DNA from 2 places in the Rhizobium sp. NLR8a genome. Region 1 is predicted to be linked to the other one. Evidence: predicted binding sites of a transcription regulator. Region 1 holds the regulator's gene; the other holds the start of a gene.

Region 1 (4,114 bases):
ATGCGCTTCTGTCACGGCAAGATCGGCGACGGTGAAGAGGATTACCCGGCCGCGCAGACCACGATCGGCGGATGAGACGGCAAGCTCGAAATAGGCCTCCAGCCCTTCGGGCGTCATCAGGCTGATCTTCGCATTTGATGCCGCGATATTCACGCCGAAACCGGTTTTCTCCGCCGCCGCCTGCCCTATCGCAAGCCCGACGAAGGCGGCGAATGCCGCCGGGTCCGGCGCACAAAGCGCGATCTCGGCAATGCCGATCACGCCATTGGCATGCGTCTCCAGCGCGGCGCGATCTGTCGGGAAGGAATTGATGCGCTGGCAGGTAAAGAGAAAGAAATCGGGTGCGCGCAGATCAGCTGCAAAGGCCAGCTTGAAGCTGCCGACGGTCTCCGAACCATCCGGCATCCGCATCGGCCGGCTGAATTGCAACATCTCGCCGGCGCTCGCGCCGTTGCTGACGAAGCGCTTATGATCGAGGCCGGCATCCTCGCTGAGGAAGGCCAGCGCAGACAATCCCTCCTCGCCGCAGCGGAAGCGGAAGGCGCGATTGCGGGCGATGAAGACATTGCCGTGGCGGGCCGCTGCCTCGCTCTCCTCGACGCTCGCCACGCCAAGCGGCTCCAGATAGGTCTTGTCGGCGAAAAAGACGCAGGCATTCTCCGTTCCGAAGGGATGGCGCCCATCGGCGGCGACGGTGAAACCGAGCTTGCCGAGCCTCTCACGCGCCAGATCGATATTGACCACCGGCAGCACGACGTGATCCAGCGGATGCGACTTGGCGGAATGCGCGTTCATGATATCCTCCTGAAAGGGGCAAAGATGTGCGACAGCCCCTCCCCGAATGCAAGCGATGTGCGCCAATCCCGTCGAATGAAATTAAAAATCTCGACGAGTTGGCCCGAAGTTTTACGGAAATTTAGCTACTTGCGGAACACATATGGAACATATAGTGTCTGTTCTGGATTTGTTTCAATCAGGGGTCTGACGTCGATGCTCACGCGCAAACAACAGGAGCTTCTCCTTTTCATTCATGAGCGCATGAAGGAATCCGGCGTCCCTCCCTCCTTCGACGAAATGAAGGATGCCCTGGATCTCGCCTCGAAATCCGGCATTCACCGCCTGATCACGGCGCTCGAGGAGCGCGGCTTCATTCGCCGCCTACCGAATCGCGCCCGGGCGCTTGAAGTGATCAAGCTTCCGGAGGCCTATAACCCCAGCCTGCAACAGCGCCGCGGTTTTTCGCCGAGCGTCATCGAGGGCAGCCTCGGCAAACCCCAGCCGGTCGCCGCCCCCGCTGCCGCAAAGCCGGTCGCCGACAACGGCAACTCTGTCTCCGTGCCGGTCATGGGAAGAATCGCCGCCGGCGTTCCGATCTCGGCGATCCAGAACAACACGCATGACATCGTCATTCCCGCGGACATGCTTGGCTCCGGTGAGCACTACGCGCTGGAGGTCAAGGGCGATTCGATGATCGACGCCGGCATCTTCGACGGCGACACCGTGATCATCCGCAACGGCAGCACCGCAAGTCCCGGCGACATCGTCGTTGCCCTCGTCGACGACGAGGAAGCAACGCTGAAACGCTTCCGCCGGAAGGGCGCCTCGATCGCGTTGGAAGCCGCCAACCCGGCTTACGAGACCCGGATTTTCGGGCCGGACCGCGTCAAGGTGCAGGGCAAGCTCGTCGGCCTCATTCGCCGTTATCACTGACAGCAGCCGGACCGGATTCGGTAAAACTGTCTTTGCGCCAATCATAGGCGCGATGGCGCATCCATGGCCGCGATAGCGCCTCGAATGCGGTTGCGACCTGCAGGCCGGCATCGGCGAAGCGCAATTCGACGGAACCGGTCCTGCGGAGCGTCTCGCCGGTGAAGAGCGTCCCGCCTGAACGGCAGCTGTTGAAACGCAGGCGGACCGAGGTCACGACGATATCGGCCGTATCGCAGGCCGGGCCGAGATAGGCGGCATTGTCGATGACGGTGACGATATGGCCATTGCCGAGTCGTGATGTGCACCACGCCTTCTTGACGCAGGAAAACCGGTTTGCTTCACCGCCTGCTGCGGCTGCCCGCATCGCTGCGCTCGCTTCGTTCTGCTGATCGCGGGAAAGCCTGACTCGGCGGTCTTCTCCTTCCGGCGGGATAGCCGGACCATCCAGCATCTTCGGTGGAACATGTGTCGGCAGGACCAGCGCTCGCTGCCACTGGTCGAAGATGAAATCCGGCGGGTTTTCACGGTTGGACGCGATTGCCTCAGCCGCAACGACCGCAACCAGACCACCATCCTCCGAAATCACCAGATCCGGCGGGCGGGGAGCCGGCAGCAGCAGTACGGTGAGTGTCGAGACGGCGATGATGGATGTGCCGACATGGCGCAGCCGGGTGCGCAGCAGCGTCAGCAGCAGAAAGCCTGCCACCGCCACTGCGAAATACCAGGCGGGCAAGCGGCCGATGCCGATATCGCCGCCCCAGCCGGACACCGTCTTGGCAACCGCAATCACCAGATCGAGGCCGAATCCGACCACCGTCCAGAGCGGAGCATCCAGCCCGAAGGGCATGAGCAGCATCGCCAGCAGCCCGGCCGGCATGACGATGAAGGAGATGATCGGCATCGTCGCAAGGTTTGCCGGCAGGCCGTAAGCCGTCAGGCGATGAAAATGCTCGATCGAAAACAGGGCGGTGGAAAAACCGCCGATCAGCGAGGTCAGGAAGACGCCGCCGAAGAAACCGGCGACGACAACCACCGGCCTGATGATCGGCAATTTCAGGAAAGCGTTTTCACGGACACGCCTGTCCTTCCACAGCTGATAGCCCGATACCAAAGCCAATGTCGCGGCAAAGGACATCTGAAAGCTCGGTCCCAATACTTCCGAAGGTGAAATGGCGATGATGATGAGCGCAGAGAGAACGACATTGCGCAGGCTGATCGACGGCCGATCGAAGAAGACGGCAATCAGCATGATGGTCATCATGATAAAAGCGCGCTCGGCCGAAACCCCGAAACCGGAGATCAGGTAATAGGCGGTGACGGCCATGAGCGCACCGGCGGCGGCGATCTTCTTTGTCGGATAGGCTTGGGCGACGCCGGGAAAGAGGCAGAGCAGCATGCGGAAGCCGACGAAGAAGATGCCGGCCGACAGCGCCATGTTGAGGCCCGAGATCGCGACGATATGGGCAAGGCCGGACTGGCGCAGCGCCTCCGTCGTCGTCTTCGAGATGGCGCGCCGTTCATCCGTCACCAGAGCAGCGGCAAAAGCGCCGGTATCGCCGGGCAGGATCGATCTTATGCGGTCGCCGATGCTGCTGCGCAGCCGGTAGAGCCATTCGAGCAGAGCGTCCGACGTCGAGCTGGCCGCCTGCGGGCCTGCCTCCAAGTCGAGTTTCTCCGGCGCACCATAGAAGAAACCGTTGGCACCGATGCCGTCGAAATAGGCACCGAAGGAGAAATCGTTGAGCGCGGGAAGTGCGGGGCCCGCCGGCGGTGTCAGCCGTGCCTTGCCGGTGATGATGTCGCCGATTTCGAAAGGCGCATCGGCGCCCCGGACGATCGCGGTGATGCGTCTCGGCGGCCGTTTCAGCTCCGGAGCCTCGGTGCCTGTGACGGCAAGAATGTAGCGCCAGCGCCCGCGGCCGTCCCCTTCCCGCCGTTCGACACGGCCGGTCACCGTCGTCGTCACGGATGAATCGAGGATCACCGTCGAAGCCCGCCAGCTCTCAAACTGAGCCGAGAGCATGCCGCCGGCGAAAAGTGCCAGCGCCATCAAACTTGCGCGCAAGGCCGGCCGGCTGGGACCGGTGAGGAAAACCGCGGCCGCCGACACCAGCAAGCAGAGCAGCGATGGAACGAGGGGCAAATCCGATGCCGCAAGAAACCAGAAGGCCGAGCCGGCTCCGAGGAAGACCGGCGAGAACAGCAGCATTCGGCCATAATCGGCCTCTTCGCCCAGCATGTAGGCTCCGGCAGGCAGCGATTGCCGGGCGGCGGCCAGCAGCCGATGACGCAACGGGGTCTGCGACTGCGTCCTTACCGATTGAGTCACCACCGCAGGCGCAGGAAAATTCGGCGGATCGGCAAGGCCGGCGCCCACTTGCGGCCGCAATTCGGCTGTCGTCTG
Region 2 (4,114 bases), 130 kb from region 1:
AGCCGTCGATCACTTCGGAGAGGTTGTGCGGCGGAATATTGGTGGCCATGCCGACGGCGATGCCGCCGGCGCCGTTGACGAGCAGGTTCGGGAACTTGGCGGGAACCACGACCGGCTCAGAGAGCGTGCCGTCATAGTTGTCGCGGAAATCGACGGTTTCCTTGTCGAGATCGTCGAGCAGCGAATGAGCAGCCTTTTCCAGGCGGCACTCGGTGTATCGTTCGGCCGCCGGCGGATCGCCGTCGACGGAGCCGAAATTGCCCTGACCGTCGATCAGCGGCAGCCTGAGCGACCAGGGCTGCGCCATGCGGGCGAGCGCATCATAGATCGCAGCGTTGCCGTGCGGATGGTATTTACCCATCACGTCGCCGGTAACGCGGGCGCATTTGACGTATTTCTTGTTCCAGTCGATGCCGAGCTCGGACATGCCGTAGAGGATGCGCCGGTGCACGGGCTTCAGGCCGTCGCGCACGTCGGGCAACGCGCGGCTGACGATGACGCTCATGGCGTAATCGAGATACGACCGCTGCATTTCCTCCATGATGGAGATGGGCTCGATGCCTGGCGGGAGCTTCCCGCCGCCGGGGGGTGTTTGCTCAGTCAAAACAGATCACGATCTCTTCTAGAATCACTTGAAGATTTATAGCGGAAAGCCTGTTCCCGCGCCAATTTCTGAGCGCGTTTTGAACAGGCTTTTGCGGCCGAAAAAGGGTAAAGCACCGGAGTTGTGCGGCCGGACCGGACAAATCCGCCGAGGCCGCCGCGGCACATTTGCCAAATCCAAATCCCAGCTTCACAATCGCAGTAAATCACACACCCATATGGGCTTTGGGAGAGACGATGGCAAGCGCCGACCAATTGATCAACGCCTTCACGACGCTTCTCGTTACCATCGATCCCCCAGGGCTGGCGCCGCTGTTCTTGGGGTTGACAACCGGCATGAGCAGAGCCCAGCGCACGCAGGTGGCGCTGCGCGGTTCGACGATCGCCTTCATCATCCTCGCGGTCTTTGCGCTGTTCGGCGCCGGCGTGCTCGGCGTGCTCGGCATCTCGATCGGCGCCTTCCGCATCGCCGGCGGGCTGCTGCTCTTCTGGATTGCCTTCGAAATGGTCTTCGAGAAGCGGCAGGACCGCAAGGAGAAGGCGACCGAGGTGGCGATCACCAAGGATCATATCGAAAATGTCGCCGTCTTTCCCCTCGCCTTGCCGCTGATCGCCGGCCCTGGGGCGATCTCGGCGACGATCCTGCTTGCCGGGACGCTCGCGACCTCGATCGGAAAGTTGCAGCTGATCGGCGTCCTTGCCGCCAATCTGCTGCTGACCTTCGTCATGCTGCTCGTCGCCGAACGGCTCGACCGTTTCCTTGGCGTCACCGGCCGGGCAATCCTGACACGGCTGCTCGGCGTCATCCTCGCCGCGCTTGCGGCGCAATTCGTCGTCGACGGGGCAAAATCGGCGCTCAATCTGATCAGCGCGACGCCGCACTGACAAGGCGCCGACTGAAGCAATTGCAGTCGGAAAGCAGAGAGAGCATGGTGCCGCTCAGGACACCATGCTCTCAGCTGCTTATAAAGTCAGGAACCGCGATCGATCAGAACGGGATGTCGTCGTCGAGATCGCGCGAGAAGTTGCCTCCGCCACCGCCGCGGTTCGACGATGAGGACGACGCCGGGGCTCCGTAATCGTCGCCGTAATCATTGTTGCTGCTGCCGCCGCGGCCGCCGCCGAAGCCGGAGCTCGCACCGCCGCCCTCGCCGCGTCCATCCAGCATGGTCAGCGTCGAATTGAAGCCCTGCAGCACCACTTCCGTCGAATAACGGTCCTGGCCCTGCTGGTCCTGCCATTTGCGGGTCTGCAGCTGGCCTTCGATATAGAGCTTGGCGCCCTTCTTCACATATTGCTCGACGACCTTGCAGAGGCCTTCGTTGAAAACGACGACAGTGTGCCATTCGGTCTTTTCGCGGCGTTCGCCGGAATTGCGGTCGCGCCAGGTCTCCGAGGTCGCGATACGGAGATTGGCGATCGGCCGGCCATCCTGAGTGCGGCGGATTTCGGGATCTGCACCCACGTTTCCAACCAGAATTACCTTGTTCACGCTACCAGCCATGCTTCTCACCCTGCCTGCCGCCCTGCCCGGCGGCGTTAATCGATCAGCGCACCTTAAACCATCGCGGACCGCCAATGCGCGTAAACGGTCGTTCATCCACATGTTTATCCATCAGAAAGCCGCATGCATTCATCAGGAATTTTGTTCTTTATTTGTTCTAGTTTATCCGTATGATCCTGTCAACAGAATCGAAAACCTTGAAGCTTCCCGGATATTCAGCCTCGACTCGCCCGCCGGCATCACTAAATAAGGGCTGTTATCCAGAAAACCAAAGCAGAGACGATGAGCGAACTGAAGACGATCTCCATCCGCGGCGCGCGCGAGCATAATCTGAAGAGCATCGATCTCGATCTGCCGCGCAACAAGCTGATCGTCATGACCGGTCTGTCGGGCTCGGGCAAATCCTCGCTCGCCTTCGACACTATTTACGCCGAGGGCCAGCGGCGCTATGTCGAAAGCCTGTCGGCCTATGCCCGGCAGTTCCTCGAAATGATGCAGAAGCCCGATGTCGACCAGATCGACGGGCTGTCGCCTGCCATCTCGATCGAGCAGAAGACCACGTCGCGTAACCCGCGCTCGACGGTCGGCACCGTCACCGAGATCTATGACTATATGCGCCTGCTCTTTGCCCGCGTCGGCGTTCCCTATTCGCCGGCGACCGGCCTGCCGATCGAGAGCCAGACCGTCAGCCAGATGGTCGACCGCATCCTCGCTTTTGGCGAAGGCACCCGTCTTTATATTCTCGCGCCGCTCGTGCGCGGCCGCAAGGGCGAATACAAGAAGGAACTGGCGGAGCTGATGAAGAAGGGCTTCCAGCGCGTCAAGATCGACGGCCAGTTCTACGAAATCGCCGAGGCGCCTGTTCTCGACAAGAAATACAAGCACGACATCGACGTGGTCGTCGACCGCATCGTCATGCGCCCCGATGTGTCGGCGCGCCTGGCCGACAGCCTGGAGACCTGCCTGAAGCTCGCCGACGGGCTGGCAGTCGCCGAATTCGCCGACAAGCCGCTGCCGCCGGAGGAAACGTCGGCCGGCGGCTCGGCCAACAAGTCGCTGAACGAAACGCATGAGCGCGTGTTGTTTTCGGAGAAGTTCGCCTGCCCGGTCTCGGGCTTTACCATTCCGGAAATCGAGCCCCGCCTCTTCTCGTTCAACAACCCCTTCGGCGCCTGCCCGACCTGCGATGGTCTCGGCGCGCAGCAGAAGATCGACCCGGACCTGATCGTGCCCGAACCGGAGCGCACCTTGCGCGACGGGGCGATCGCCCCCTGGGCCAAGTCGACCTCGCCCTATTACAACCAGACGCTGGAGGCGCTCGGCAAACATTACGGCTTCAAGCTCGGCACCCGCTGGAACGATCTTTCCGACGAGGCCAAGGATGTGATCCTCAACGGCACCGACGACAAGATCGAATTCCATTACGCCGACGGCGCCCGTTCCTATACGACGCACAAGAACTTCGAGGGCATCATCACCAATCTCGAGCGCCGCTGGAAGGAGACGGATTCCGCCTGGGCGCGCGAGGATATCGAGCGCTTCATGTCGGCCGCCCCCTGCCCGGCCTGCAACGGCTATCGCCTGAAGCCGGAAGCGCTGGCGGTGAAGATCAACAGGCTGCATATCGGCGAAGTGACCGAGATGTCGATCCGCGTCGCCCGCGACTGGTTCGAAACGCTACCGGCGACCTTCAACGCCAAGCAGAACGAGATTGCCGTGCGGATCCTCAAGGAGATCCGCGACCGGCTGCGATTCCTCAACGATGTCGGCCTGGAATATCTCAGCCTGTCGCGCAATTCAGGCACGCTGTCGGGCGGCGAGAGCCAGCGCATCCGCCTCGCCTCGCAGATCGGCTCGGGCTTGACGGGCGTACTTTACGTGCTCGACGAGCCGTCGATTGGCCTGCATCAGCGCGACAATGCCCGATTGCTCGACACGCTGAAGCACCTGCGCGATATCGGCAATACCGTGATCGTCGTCGAGCATGACGAGGATGCCATCCTGACG

The links. The regulator LexA, encoded in region 1, represses DNA repair genes until DNA is damaged. The targets are predictions, from matches to a motif close to TGTTCNNNNTGTGTTCNG.
Region 2: the regulator LexA is predicted to act here: its motif matches at 2,250-2,267, upstream of uvrA (excinuclease ABC subunit UvrA).

What each region holds. Positions count from the first base shown of each region.
Region 1 covers NZ_JABDWI010000007.1:207,148-211,261, reverse strand. Annotated here, with positions in the region: gene HJC04_RS15340 (VOC family protein) at 1-795, opposite strand, end outside; gene lexA (transcriptional repressor LexA) at 991-1,710, shown strand; gene HJC04_RS15330 (ComEC/Rec2 family competence protein) at 1,691-4,114, opposite strand, start outside.
Region 2 covers NZ_JABDWI010000007.1:338,904-343,017, reverse strand. Annotated here, with positions in the region: gene gyrA (DNA gyrase subunit A) at 1-604, opposite strand, end outside; gene HJC04_RS15980 (MarC family protein) at 841-1,488, shown strand; gene HJC04_RS15975 (single-stranded DNA-binding protein) at 1,592-2,107, opposite strand; gene uvrA (excinuclease ABC subunit UvrA) at 2,390-4,114, shown strand, end outside.